4 regions of the Bacillus sp. M13(2017) genome follow, and region 1 is predicted to be linked to each of the others. Evidence: predicted binding sites of a transcription regulator. Region 1 holds the regulator's gene; each other region holds the start of a gene.

Region 1 (3,219 bases):
CGCTTGTATCATTATTGGAGTAATAGGAATTTCCCAAACATATGAAAAAGCAGTACAGACTGCTGAAAAAGGCGATAAAGAAAATGTAATTAAAAACGAAACATTAAAAAATATAGAAGTTAAGTTAGATGCCGGGGATATTATTGTCCAAAAATCTCCTGACTCTTCTTTTTATGTAAAGCAATCGGGAGATGTACGTAAACAAGAGATTCGTATCGCAGAAGATGGTGACACATTAAAAGTTATTGGGGAAAGAGAAAAAGGTGCTTCATTTGATTTTTCTTTTTACGATTTTAGGTTTCAAACGTCTAAATTGACTCTCCTTGTGCCCGAACGCTCTTACCAAGATGTAAAAGTAAATTCATCTGCTGGACAAATCGAAATGAGTGATGTGAAAAGTGATAGCGTAAGTGTTAGAACACTTGCTGGAGAAGTAGAGTTGAAACAAGTAACGGCTAAGAATGTGGAGGGATCGACAAAAGCTGGTGAGGTGAACTTTAAGAAGGTATTAGGGAAAGTGACCGCAAAAACAACAAGTGGGGAAATAAATATTCAAGATCATGATTCTAAGTATAATCTAGAAGCAAGTTCAACTGCGGGAGATATAGATATTACTTTATCGGAAAAACCACAAGATGCGGTAATTACTGGGCAAAGTGCTGCGGGAGATGTAACAATTTTTAATGAAGAAAATAAAAATGTAACAATTGGAAATGGTAGTAAAAAGATTAGCGGTAAAACGGCTGCTGGAGATGTGACGATTGAAACTCGTTAATAAGAAATAGAATGCATGGAAATCTATCAAAATACAAAAAGAAGATAATTACCGTATGTAAATAAGGTAATTATCTTCTTTTTATTATTTTTAATGTAAATCACGATATACGCCAATTACTTTCCCGATAACTGACACTTGTTTTAAAATGATAGGTTCTAACGAAGAATTTTCTGGTTGTAGACGGAAATGGTCTTTTTCTTTATAGAAACGTTTAACAGTTGCTTCGTTATCTTCTGTTAAAGCGACTACAATTTCACCATTATATGCAGACTGTTGTTGGCGAACAACAACTAAATCTCCATCGAAAATACCAGCTTCAATCATACTATCTCCAGAAATACGTAACATGAACACTTGGTCTGCTCCAGCAACAATACTAGCTGGAAGTGGGAAATGTTCCTCTACGCTTTCGACCGCCGTAATTGGTAAACCAGCAGTAACTTTTCCGACAATTGGAACTTGAATAACAGATTGTGTTTCCGTATCCATTCGGTCTTCGCCTAAAATTTCAATGGCACGTGGTTTTGTTGGATCGCGTCGAATGTATCCTTTTTCTTCTAATCGTGATAAATGTCCGTGCACTGTAGAACTAGAAGCGAGGCCGACTGCTTGACCAATTTCACGTACGGAAGGTGGATATCCTTTTTCTTGTACTTTTAGCTTAATAAAGTCGAGAATGTCTTGCTGGCGTTTCGTTAACTTTTCCATGTTTTCTAACACCTCGTTTTCTTTCATTTTTCTTATTAATAAGTATAACATGTGAAAAAACATTCTACAAACATAAGTTCGAACAAATGGCGGATTTATGTTACACTATAGGGAAATAATAGGGAGAAAGAGGGGTTCAAAATGAATGCAATTATTTATGCACGTGTGAGTACAACGAAAGAAGCGCAAGAAACATCATTGTTACGTCAAAAAGATGAATTATTGCATTTAGCTGAGCGCTATCAAATGAATGTTACTAAGGTGATTGAAGAGCAGGCTAGTGGATATACAATTGAACGTGACGGTATATTAGAGGTGTTGGATACAATTCGAGACGAACAAATTGATGTGTTACTTATACAAGATGAAACGCGCCTTGGTAGAGGAAATGCGAAGATCGCATTAATGCATTGCTTACATAAAGAAGGCATAAAAGTATATACGCATACACATAATGGTGAATTACAATTATCGGATTCTGATTCGATGGTATTAGATATTATTGGTATTGTTGAAGAATATCAAAGAAAGATTCATAACTTGAAAATTAAACGAGGCATGCAACGTGCAGTAGAAAAAGGTTATCGTCCAGAAAATAATTTAAAAAATCGTCATTTAAGTGTAGGAAGAGAGAAAAAAGAAGTGCCAATTGAGGAAATTGTACGTTTGCGAAAAAGTGAACTCACGTTTGAAGAAATCGCAGCAACATTACGTGGATTTGGTCATAATGTTTCAAAGGCGACTGTACATCGTAGATATGTAGAGTATACGAAGCAATTGCTTGATAAAGAAGAGTAACTATTGTATGATAATAATCAGTTTTGATTAGAAGGGGGATTCGAGATGATTAATCACGAACTCGTTGAACGCATTAACTTCTTAGCGAAAAAAGCAAAAGCTGAAGGTTTAACTGAAGAAGAGCAACGTGAGCGTCAATCGCTACGTGAACAATATTTAAAAGGATTTCGTCAAAATATGTTAAACGAACTTAAAGGTATTAAAGTTGTTAACGAAGAAGGTACAGATGTTACACCGACGAAATTAAAAGCTTTAAAAAAGCAAGATAATGCAAAATTAAATTAAAAGATGGGCGAAGCCCATCTTTTTTATTTGTAAAAATCGTTATTTAATAACTTTCCAGTTGTTATTAACAGTTGCTTCTATCGTTTTATGTTCCAATATATAATTAGCGATAAGTTCAGACATATCTATGGGTATATCTTTTACTACCGGTTTGTTTTGAAACATAAAAAAATTTCCCCCGCCACTTGCACGATAATTATTCATTACAACGTCATATTCTTCATTCATATTAAGAGGAGCACTGTTATGCTGTAAAGATTCTACTCTTTCACCAATTGGTTTTGAAATGTTTAATACGTATGAAATCCCTTCCCACATATCATAATTATAATGTTGTGGCTTTGGTTCTATGTAGATAGGACTTACGGTGATTGATCCATCTGTTTTTAATGTGAAATAAGAAGCAGAGAGTTCAAGAGCATCTTTTATATCTGCTCCAGTTATTCTAATTACTTTTAATGTGTTTGGATAAATATAATTAGAAACGATATCACGCATTGTTACATGTTCAGGGAAACCTGGAGATGTATTATGGAACAAACTTGTACAAGAAATTGATACATTAGCTATATTCATCTGTATTTTATTTATGAATTCGATAAAAGGATGATCATGCAAACGAGTTTGCATAGCATCTGAAATTTGCATGT
Region 2 (3,219 bases), on a different contig from region 1:
GAGCAAATATGTGAACATATACAGTACAAAATTACACCTTTGTATACACATTTTTAGAAACATCTTACGTTTATCAAACAATAACCAAAAGACGTACCTGCAACCTCATCATATAAATAATAGATATTAAAAAGAGGACACTATAAGCGCCCTCTTCCTTAGGTTTTAAATATGTTCTCCATGATCCATAAACACTTCAATTGCTTCGTTTTGTGGTATGTCTTTTACATTAGTAAGACCAAAAGTAAAAACAGCGGATAACATCATCATTAATAAGATTGCTTTTTTCATTTTAGCGCCCTTCTTTCTATGCTATTTTTGTCTGCATCTAAAGCGATGTGCAAATACTTGCTTGCTTTTCTGTGATTTTCTGAACCATAGAATATTTCACCTAAAAGAGAAGCATATTCTTTTACCCAATCATATAATTCTTCTTTTTCAAAATACGAAATACCTTCTATAACCACATTTTCTAATTCTTCTTGCGGTACATAGTTATGTACTGCTTTTAAAATTCGGAAATGATGACGATAACATAAGTCGCTAATCTTATAGCCATTCTCAATATATTCATTAGCGATATGACTATAACCTAACTTAAAATGTTCTCTTGCTAAAAGAAACATAGTTTTAGCGTTATTTTCTAATGAATCCTCTAAGTGTTTAATTGCTAACTCTGGCATGTTTTGACTTGCGTATAAAAGTCCTAAATTATGCTTAACTCGTTTAATAAGAAGTTCATCATTAGATTTTTGGAAGGTACCTAGTGCTGAAAGTAAATATTCCTCTGCACTTTCGAATTCATTTAGTCGAATGTGTGCCATTCCTAAAGTATTTAAGCATGCTGCAGTTTTTAATTCATACCCTGGACTAATTGAAAATACTTCATTCGCCTTTGTAGCAAATTGAACTGCTAAGATCGGTTTTAATACGTGATAGTAATGGACTGCAAGCCAATAATTAAATTCAGCTTTTTCAATTTCATCATGCATGTACTCTAAAAACGTTTCAGCTTTTTCAAATTGCATTCTTGCTTCACTATGGTTTGCTTTATTAATAGCGTAAATTGCTTTAAATAAATGATGATAGTACTCTAAAAATGTTTCTGTAGACTCTGGTAAAGGCTCGATTTTGTCCAGAATATCTTTTGTACTATCCATATCCCGAATTAGCAGTTTATACCGTGCATTCAATAAAGCGTAGTAGACTAATATTGTTTGGTCTTCCTTAATATTATTGATTTTATTTGCAATATCTTCTTTTATTTTCTGAGACTGTAATACACGTTGTGAAATCATAGCTTGATACCAGTCGTTTAATAATTTTGTGATTTCTTCTTTAGAAATAATGTCAACACTCATCTACTTCTACCCCCTTTTGTTAAATGTTATCATGACATGCTTGTTTGCATAAATAAGTTTTTGAATATTCTAACTTGAAAAAAATATTTTTGAATATTCATGTTAACAAAATGGTCCCTTTTCAAACCCAAAAAAGAACACACGTTTGTTTGTAGTGGAGTTAAAAAAACAAAAGTGAGGTATTACATCATGGAATATAACGGCTTTCCTGTAGTACGTGGAAGAGGTATGGTGAAATGGAATCCGTTTGCTTCAATACCGGAGCAATACGAGGAAATACATAGAATGTTTGAGGAACAATATAAAGTACCTAAACCTTTTTTAACACAAGATACTATGGAACGAATAGAAAGAGCGTTAATGCAATCTTTTCACGAGGAAGAAGAAATACATACCTCATACTATCGTGATGGAATGGTGCAAGACATGTACATAAATGTATTACATATTGAACCGATGACGAAAACTATATATTGTACAGATGCTTTTGGTTTGAATACTAAGTTTAAGTTTGATGAATTGGTGAATATAAATTAAAAGAAGCCGCCCGACAGTACTGAAGTGCACCCCAATTGTTAGACACAGCCTAACAATTGGGGTGCACTTCACATATATAGGTGGCTTTTGTACGACAAAAAAGAGCTCTGCTATACAGCAGAGCAAAAGAAAAATATATAACCCTATAAAAATAATACAAATTATTGATACTTTCAAAAGACGAAATTTAAATTTCCATCACAATAATACCTATGTTTAAGTATGAAACATTCTACCTTTGTGTCATCTATTTCACATTTAAATTCTGCCTGTTTAATAGCTTGTTTAGCTTTTTTCGGATCACGAGGCCATACTTCCCTACCAGATTCCATTTTAGTTTTTTTTCGATTTTCCGGTTTCTATTCTTCTGCAATCTTTACTTTACTAAAATCCGAATCAATATTAGCCTGATACATATCTTCCTCTTGCTCATCCTCAGAAAGAATAAAGCTCTCATTCAACGCTTTAATAATATTATCAATAGATTTATATTTTGCTAATTTAATTTCTAATTTTGTTGAATCAATATTAGTAAATCCTTGTGGTGTATGGTTCAATTTGTAGCCAAAGAAAGCTGCGAATTCGATTGCTTTAATATTTACAGGTTTTAGGTCCTTAATAAAATAGATGTATTCCCAAGTTTCATCATTATCGTTTGTTTTCTAAATTTTTCTAGCCACATCTGGGTTATGAGTCTTAGCAAAAATTGTCCCGAAAAACTTAAATTCCCCTTTAGAATATGCTAAAATCCCGTCACCCTCTTTTAACTTTTCCCATCTATCAACATTTGAAGAACCAGGAGTTGCTCCCCACATACATACATTCTCATGTAATTCATTATCTTTAAGTTTAGTTACTGTATCGGCATCTAAATCTGCTAAACATGTAGAAATAGGATATGGTTTTTCAATAGTAGCTTCCAAATTTTTTATAGCACTATCATTACTTGCAGTAAAAAGATATAACATATTTAATTCCACCTTTTTTAAATTTCATTATATTTCTTTTTAGAGTCTCGAGATTTCTCTACTGGATATTTTTTATTATTTTTTCTATTTTGTTTATAATAATCTCTTCTAAATCAATATCCAATTGATCTGCCAACTCATCTTTCATGTCTTCTTTTTTTGTTTCTACAGCTTCCTCACTGCTTTTCCACTGAAAATTCTCCAACAACTCACTCGCCTCTAAAGAAAGAGAAATAGCTAAATCTTTAGGGTTGTGGAACTGCTTCCAGTTCCTATCGTCCCGAAATTTTAGGACTTTCTCTAAAATAGTTTGATTCATTTTTTGAATCCCCCAGTTACTTTTCATTGGTAAA
Region 3 (3,219 bases), on a different contig from region 1:
ACGATCTTGAATTTCTCCTAATAAATCATCAATTTGACCTTCAATTGGTCGTATATCAATTGGTGGATCTAAAAGCCCTGTTGGACGAATAATTTGCTCTATTACTTCTGGCGACTGCTCTAACTCGTACGGTCCTGGCGTTGCTGAAACATAAATAACTTGATTTGTTTTCTCTTCAAACTCATCAAACATAAGCGGTCTATTATCTAAAGCCGATGGCAGACGGAATCCATGATCCACAAGCACTTGCTTACGTGCTTGGTCACCGTTATACATCGCTCTTACTTGCGGTACTGATACGTGCGACTCATCCATGACGATTAAGAAATCTTCAGGGAAATAATCTAATAACGTATACGGTGTTGCCCCTGCTGGTCGAAGCGTTAAATGGCGGGAATAGTTTTCAATGCCTGAACAAAAGCCCATCTCACGCATCATTTCTAAATCATAACGTGTACGCTGTTCTATACGCTGCGCTTCTAACAACTTACCATTATCATTTAATTCCTTTAAACGCTCTTCTAATTCTTTTTCGATATTTTCAATAGCGACCTTCATTTTCTCTTCACGTGTAACGAAGTGAGATGCTGGGAAGATTGCTACATGATCACGTTCTGCTAATACTTCACCTGTTAACGCATTTACTTCACGAATACGATCGATTTCATCACCGAAAAACTCAATTCGAATACAATGCTCATCAAGTGATGCTGGGAAGATTTCAACTACATCTCCGCGCACACGGAATGTACCACGCTTGAAATCAATATCATTACGTCCATACTGTACATCAACAAGTTCACGAAGCAATTGATTGCGGTCTTTTTCCATACCAACTCGAAGCGAAACAACTAACTCGCGGTATTCTTCTGGAGAACCTAAGCCATATATACACGAAACACTCGCAACGATAATTACATCGTCCCGTTCAAATAATGCAGACGTTGCCGAGTGACGCAATTTATCAATTTCATCATTAATCTGCGCATCCTTTTCAATAAACGTATCTGTTTGTGGTACATACGCTTCTGGCTGGTAATAATCGTAGTAACTAACAAAATATTCAACTGCATTATTCGGGAAAAAGTCTTTCAACTCACTATATAACTGCCCTGCTAACGTTTTATTATGAGCCATAACAAGTGTTGGCTTTTGCACTTCTTTAATGACATTTGAAATCGTAAATGTCTTACCCGTTCCTGTCGCTCCAAGCAACACTTGCTTTTTCTTTCCACTATTAATTCCCTCTACAAGCTTCTCTATAGCTACCGGCTGATCACCTTGCGGGGAATACGCTGAGACAATTTCAAATTGACGTTCCAAGAAAATCCGACCTCCTCATAAAAATCTGTATTATTATTTTACCACGAATACCTATAAAAAACCTAAAAAAACGAACAGATATTCGGTAAAATTTTCGACAATATACACGTAGAAAAAGGAAGGAGTAAATACTTCCTTCCTCTACTAATTCTATTTTTTAGGTACATATACTAAGTCATATCCATTGCGCCCATTTTCATTCACACAGTCTATTAACCTATAAGCCGTTTGCGATTCACACTGCTCTTTAACAATCCTTTTACAGCTATCTTTATATAACCTCTTATCCTCACCAGCAAATTTGTCTTGTCTACTATCTAACACATAATGTATATCTTTCCCACTATGCTCTAATGTTTGAAAAACCGGGTCATCTTCTTCGGTATACTGTACAATTCTTATTTCATCAACTTTCCCTTGTTCCACATTCCAAACGAACTGCTCGAATTTATCTAGATTGGAAATCCTGGTTCCCTTTACAATGACATCATTCTTCTTGTTAATTGTAGTGTTAGATGGTGAACATGCTACTAAACTAAAGAGAAATAGATATATATAAATGGTTCTTTTTCCTATTTTTATCCTCTCCTATAAAAATTATTTGTATACCCAAAAGCTACTTTCAACTATGAAAGTAGCTTTTCTTTTCCTTTCTCCTTCTTCGGAAAAATAACATATGAAAATGAAATTGCTGTATCAATTAAAAATACAATCGCCCACACTTGGCTGACGCGACTTGCAGCTTTATTTAAAACGATTCCCGATTCTAACCAATTACCCCATTTTTCAAATGGAATAAATCCATACGCGAAGTAAAAGAATATGTGCACACCAACGAATAAAACAAGATGTAATACCCAATTTTTTATTTCCTGCTTCGCATAAGCCATACCTGTTAATTCTACGTGCTCTTCCATAATTGGCGCTGGTTCATTCCGCCATTTCGCAACTAGCTTTTGCGCAAATATATCAAGCTTCTTCAAATCCTTTTTCCCGTAGAAAACTGCATACAATAAAATAATTACAGTAATGATCTGAAAGTTAGAGAACTTTCCTGTTTGATAATAGTCCACTACTCCTAAGGATAAAATGAACACTTCATTTACGAGTAGTACAATCCCCATAATAAAGCTTGCCTTCTTCAAACGGAATCCGTAACGGAGTAAAAAGAAACCGATAGCCGATAACCAAAATACAATCTCTGCCCCAATTAAAAAATACCAACGATATTCTGCGAGTATACTCATTTACCCTTCTCCTTTTCATCATATATACGAAAAGCTTCATCCATATATAATAAAAATTCTTCTTCAATTGGATACATGCTCATTTTCTGTGAATCTTCCTTCGATTTTCTAACTTCCCATAACTTATCTAAAAATGCTTCATCACCATTGGCCATTTCTAAACACTTCTGCATTAATCTCTTCGTTGCCCTTTGTACCTCATCACTCGCGACTTCTTTGCCGTATTTCATAAAAGTGCGTAATTGCTTTAATACATCTACCCACTCTAAAACATTCGGATCTTGTTCACTCATATTTGGCAAATTATGAAGCAATTTTTGTTCTTCCTTTGAAAACACTTCATTTTGAAATATTTCACGTATACGAGAAGACTGTTTTGAAAGCTGAATCAGTTCAAACATAACTTTCCAATCAAGTTCTCCCTCTACATCTACCGAATAAACAACAGCTTGTAAAACACGCTCCATTCGATTAAACTTCTTTTGTTCTTCCTGTACAAATCGAAGTTGTTTTTCAAGCAAATCCTTTAAATTAAGCTCACCTTTTACTAACATATTCGCAGACTCTTTTAATGAAAATCCCATTTCCTTTAAAAATAAAATTTGTTGCAAACGAATAACGTCATTTTCACTATATAACCGATGCCCGC
Region 4 (3,219 bases), on a different contig from region 1:
TTCATAGAGCACGGAAGTGTAACAAAATTATTAGAAGAAATTGGTTTAACGACAGATGCTGTTGTAGACCGTATTCATACAATGATTCCATCAAAACAAAAAAGGGCGTAACAAATGAGCGTAAAAAAAGAAAGAGTAGATGTACTATTAGTAGAGCGAGGACTTATAGAAACGCGTGAGAAGGCAAAGCGCGCCATTATGGCCGGACTCGTATATGCAAATGAGATGAGACTTGATAAGCCAGGAGAGAAAATCTCGCAAGATACTGAGATTACGGTGAAAGGACAAGTTATGCCGTATGTAAGTCGTGGTGGTTATAAACTTGAAAAGGCATTAGAGACATTTCATCTTGATTTACAAGATAAAGTTATGATAGATATTGGTTCATCAACTGGTGGCTTTACAGATTGCGCGCTTCAAAATGGAGCGAAATTATCTTATGCATTAGATGTAGGATACAATCAACTAGCGTGGAAATTACGTCAAGATGAGCGTGTTGTTGTAATGGAACGAACAAACTTCCGTTACGTGACACCAGCAGATTTAGAACGTGGTTTACCGCAATTTGCAAGTATTGATGTTTCATTTATATCATTAAAGCTTATACTGCCAGTTTTAAAAACAATGCTTATGCCTAACGGAGATGTAGCAGCGTTAATTAAACCGCAGTTTGAAGCTGGAAGAGAGCAAGTTGGGAAAAAAGGTATCGTTCGTGATAGAAAAGTACATGAAGCTGTTGTAGAAATGATTGTCGATTTTGCTTTAAAAGAAGGCTATGATGTGGAAGGTTTAACATTCTCACCAATTACGGGTGGGGATGGTAATATTGAATTTTTAATTCATCTGAAATGGCATGGTGAACGTGAGAATGGCGAAAATCATTCTCCAATTTCTATAGAGCAAGTTGTTACAGAAGCGCATGACGTTCTAAAACAAAAAGGGAAAGGGGAATAACATACGTTGTTCCTCTTTTTGCTGTAATTGTATAATGATTGCAAAAACAATTGTGTACAAGAAACGAATTATAAGTTAACATAAATAAGTGAAGTATACCAATGTTTAAACTATGGTAAGAGATAGTGTGAGGTGCAAATGTATGAATAAAGGTCAGCGCCATATTAAAATCAGGGAAATTATTGCAAACAAAGAAATTGAAACACAAGATGAATTAGTTGATATTTTACGTAATGAGGGATTTAATGTAACGCAAGCAACAGTATCGCGCGATATTAAAGAATTGCACTTAGTGAAGGTGCCATTACATGATGGGCGCTATAAATATAGCTTGCCAGCAGATCAACGATTTAACCCGTTACAAAAATTAAAACGAAATCTAGTGGATTCATTTGTAAAATTAGACACGGCAGGACATATGCTTGTGCTAAAAACATTGCCTGGTAACGCTCATTCACTTGGAGCACTTATTGATCATTTAGAGTGGGATGAGATCATCGGAACCATCTGTGGTGATGATACTTGCTTAATTATTTGCCGTACACCTGAAGATACAGGTGTTGTCTCTGATCGTTTCTTAAATATGTTGTAACAAAAAATCTTGTTTGCTTTCCATCATAAAGTGGAAAGTGAACAAGATTTTTTTATTGTTTAAAAATATGAATTTTCAATTGTAATATAATATTTTGTGTGTATAAAGTTAAAAAATAGATGGATTGACCCGTAAAACAAATGTTTGGTACAATGAAGCGGGTTAGAAGAGTATATACATACAAATATATAGCATGATTATTTGAATGAAGAACTGAGAAAATCCTTTAGTAAGGGATTATTTTATAACGAGGTGAATGGGGCATTGTTATCGGAATTATCGATTAGAAACTTTGCTATTATTGAAGCATTAAATATTTCTTTTCAAAAAGGTTTAACGGTTTTAAGCGGTGAAACAGGGGCCGGAAAATCGATTATTATTGATGCAATTAGTTTACTTGTAGGTGGCCGTGGGTCAGCAGAATTTGTTCGATATGGAACAGAAAAGGCTGAGATTGAAGGGTTATTTTATGTTGAAGATGAGAAGCATCCATGTATTGAAAAGGCAGAAGAGTTAGATATAGAAATAGAAGATGGCATGATTATTTTAAAGCGTGATATTGCTGCGAACGGGAAGAGTGTATGTCGTGTAAATGGGAAGCTTGTTACACTTAGCATATTAAAAGAAATTGGGAAAACACTTGTTGATATTCATGGACAGCATGAAACGCAAGATTTAATGAATGAAGAACGACATCTGTTTATGCTTGATCATTTTGATGGGGATCGAATCGTTAAACAATTAGATATATATCAAAACGTATACGCTGACTATGAAAAATTAAAAAAACAATTGAAATCGTTAAGTGAAAATGAACAACAAATGGCACATCGCTTAGATTTAATTCAGTTTCAGCATGAAGAAATTCGCAAGGCGGATTTAAAGCTGGATGAAGAAAATGAATTAACTGAGGAACGATTACAAATTTCTAATTTTGAAAAGATTTATAAAGCGTTAGGTGATGCATATCGTTCGTTAAGTGCCGACGGACAAGGATTAGATAATGTAAGAAGTGCAATGGGGCAAATGGAAAGTATTACACATTTAGATGAAGTGTATCAAGAGAATCATGATTCAATTGCAAATAGTTATTACTTATTAGAAGAGGTTGCCTATCAACTGAGAGAAAAGCTCGATATGATGGAATATGATCCAAATCGTTTAGATGAAATCGAAACACGTTTGAATGAAATTCGTATGCTAAAGAGAAAATATGGAAATACTGTAGAAGAGATTTTAGCGTATGCTGATAAAATTGAAAAGGAAATTTTTACGATTGAAAATAAAGACGTTCATATTGAAACGACGAAGAAACAGTTGAAGGAATTAGAAAGTGTTATTCTGAAAGAAGCAACGTTGTTAAGTAATATGCGTCATGAGCTTGCAGAACATCTTACAAATGCAATTCATCAGGAATTAAAAGAATTATATATGGAGAAAACGAAATTTGAAGTGAGAATTATGAAGAGAGAAGGAAATGCAGAAGAGCCCCTTGTGGAAGGTGCACCGGTAAGACTTACGGCGGACGGTTACGATCATGTGGAATTTTATATTTCAACGAACCCAGGAGAGCCGCTAAAACCACTTTCAAAGGTTGCTTCTGGAGGAGAGTTATCTCGTATCATTTTAGCTTTAAAAAGCATTTTTTCTAAGCATCAAGGGGTTGCATCTGT

What was found. The regulator LexA, encoded in region 1, represses DNA repair genes until DNA is damaged. The targets are predictions, from matches to a motif close to CGAACATATGTTCG.
Region 2: CGQ22_RS06755 (YolD-like family protein) is a predicted target of LexA. The motif match lies at 1,500-1,513, and genes of this name have one in related genera.
Region 3: uvrB (excinuclease ABC subunit B) is a predicted target of LexA. The motif match lies at 1,395-1,408, and genes of this name have one in related genera.
Region 4: recN (DNA repair protein RecN) is a predicted target of LexA. The motif match lies at 1,680-1,693, and genes of this name have one in related genera.

The regions. Positions count from the first base shown of each region.
Region 1 covers NZ_KZ268515.1:22,254-25,472, reverse strand. The annotation lists gene CGQ22_RS25875 (DUF4097 family beta strand repeat-containing protein) at 1-775, shown strand, start outside; gene lexA (transcriptional repressor LexA) at 866-1,486, opposite strand; gene CGQ22_RS25865 (YneB family resolvase-like protein) at 1,628-2,284, shown strand; gene CGQ22_RS25860 (DUF896 domain-containing protein) at 2,330-2,569, shown strand; gene CGQ22_RS25855 (bifunctional metallophosphatase/5'-nucleotidase) at 2,609-3,219, opposite strand, start outside.
Region 2 covers NZ_KZ268501.1:93,842-97,060, reverse strand. The annotation lists gene CGQ22_RS06765 (hypothetical protein) at 166-291, opposite strand; gene CGQ22_RS06760 (response regulator aspartate phosphatase) at 288-1,361, opposite strand; gene CGQ22_RS06755 (YolD-like family protein) at 1,551-1,898, shown strand; partial or broken gene CGQ22_RS32700 (HNH endonuclease) at 2,138-2,314, opposite strand; gene CGQ22_RS06745 (restriction endonuclease) at 2,561-2,866, opposite strand; gene CGQ22_RS06740 (nucleoside triphosphate pyrophosphohydrolase family protein) at 2,925-3,212, opposite strand.
Region 3 covers NZ_KZ268502.1:252,286-255,504, reverse strand. The annotation lists gene uvrB (excinuclease ABC subunit B) at 1-1,323, opposite strand, end outside; gene CGQ22_RS10430 (DUF4362 domain-containing protein) at 1,474-1,905, opposite strand; gene CGQ22_RS10425 (hypothetical protein) at 1,950-2,570, opposite strand; gene CGQ22_RS10420 (MerR family transcriptional regulator) at 2,567-3,219, opposite strand, start outside.
Region 4 covers NZ_KZ268500.1:647,199-650,417, forward strand. The annotation lists gene dxs (1-deoxy-D-xylulose-5-phosphate synthase) at 1-111, shown strand, start outside; gene CGQ22_RS03750 (TlyA family RNA methyltransferase) at 115-954, shown strand; gene argR (arginine repressor ArgR) at 1,097-1,546, shown strand; gene recN (DNA repair protein RecN) at 1,811-3,219, shown strand, end outside.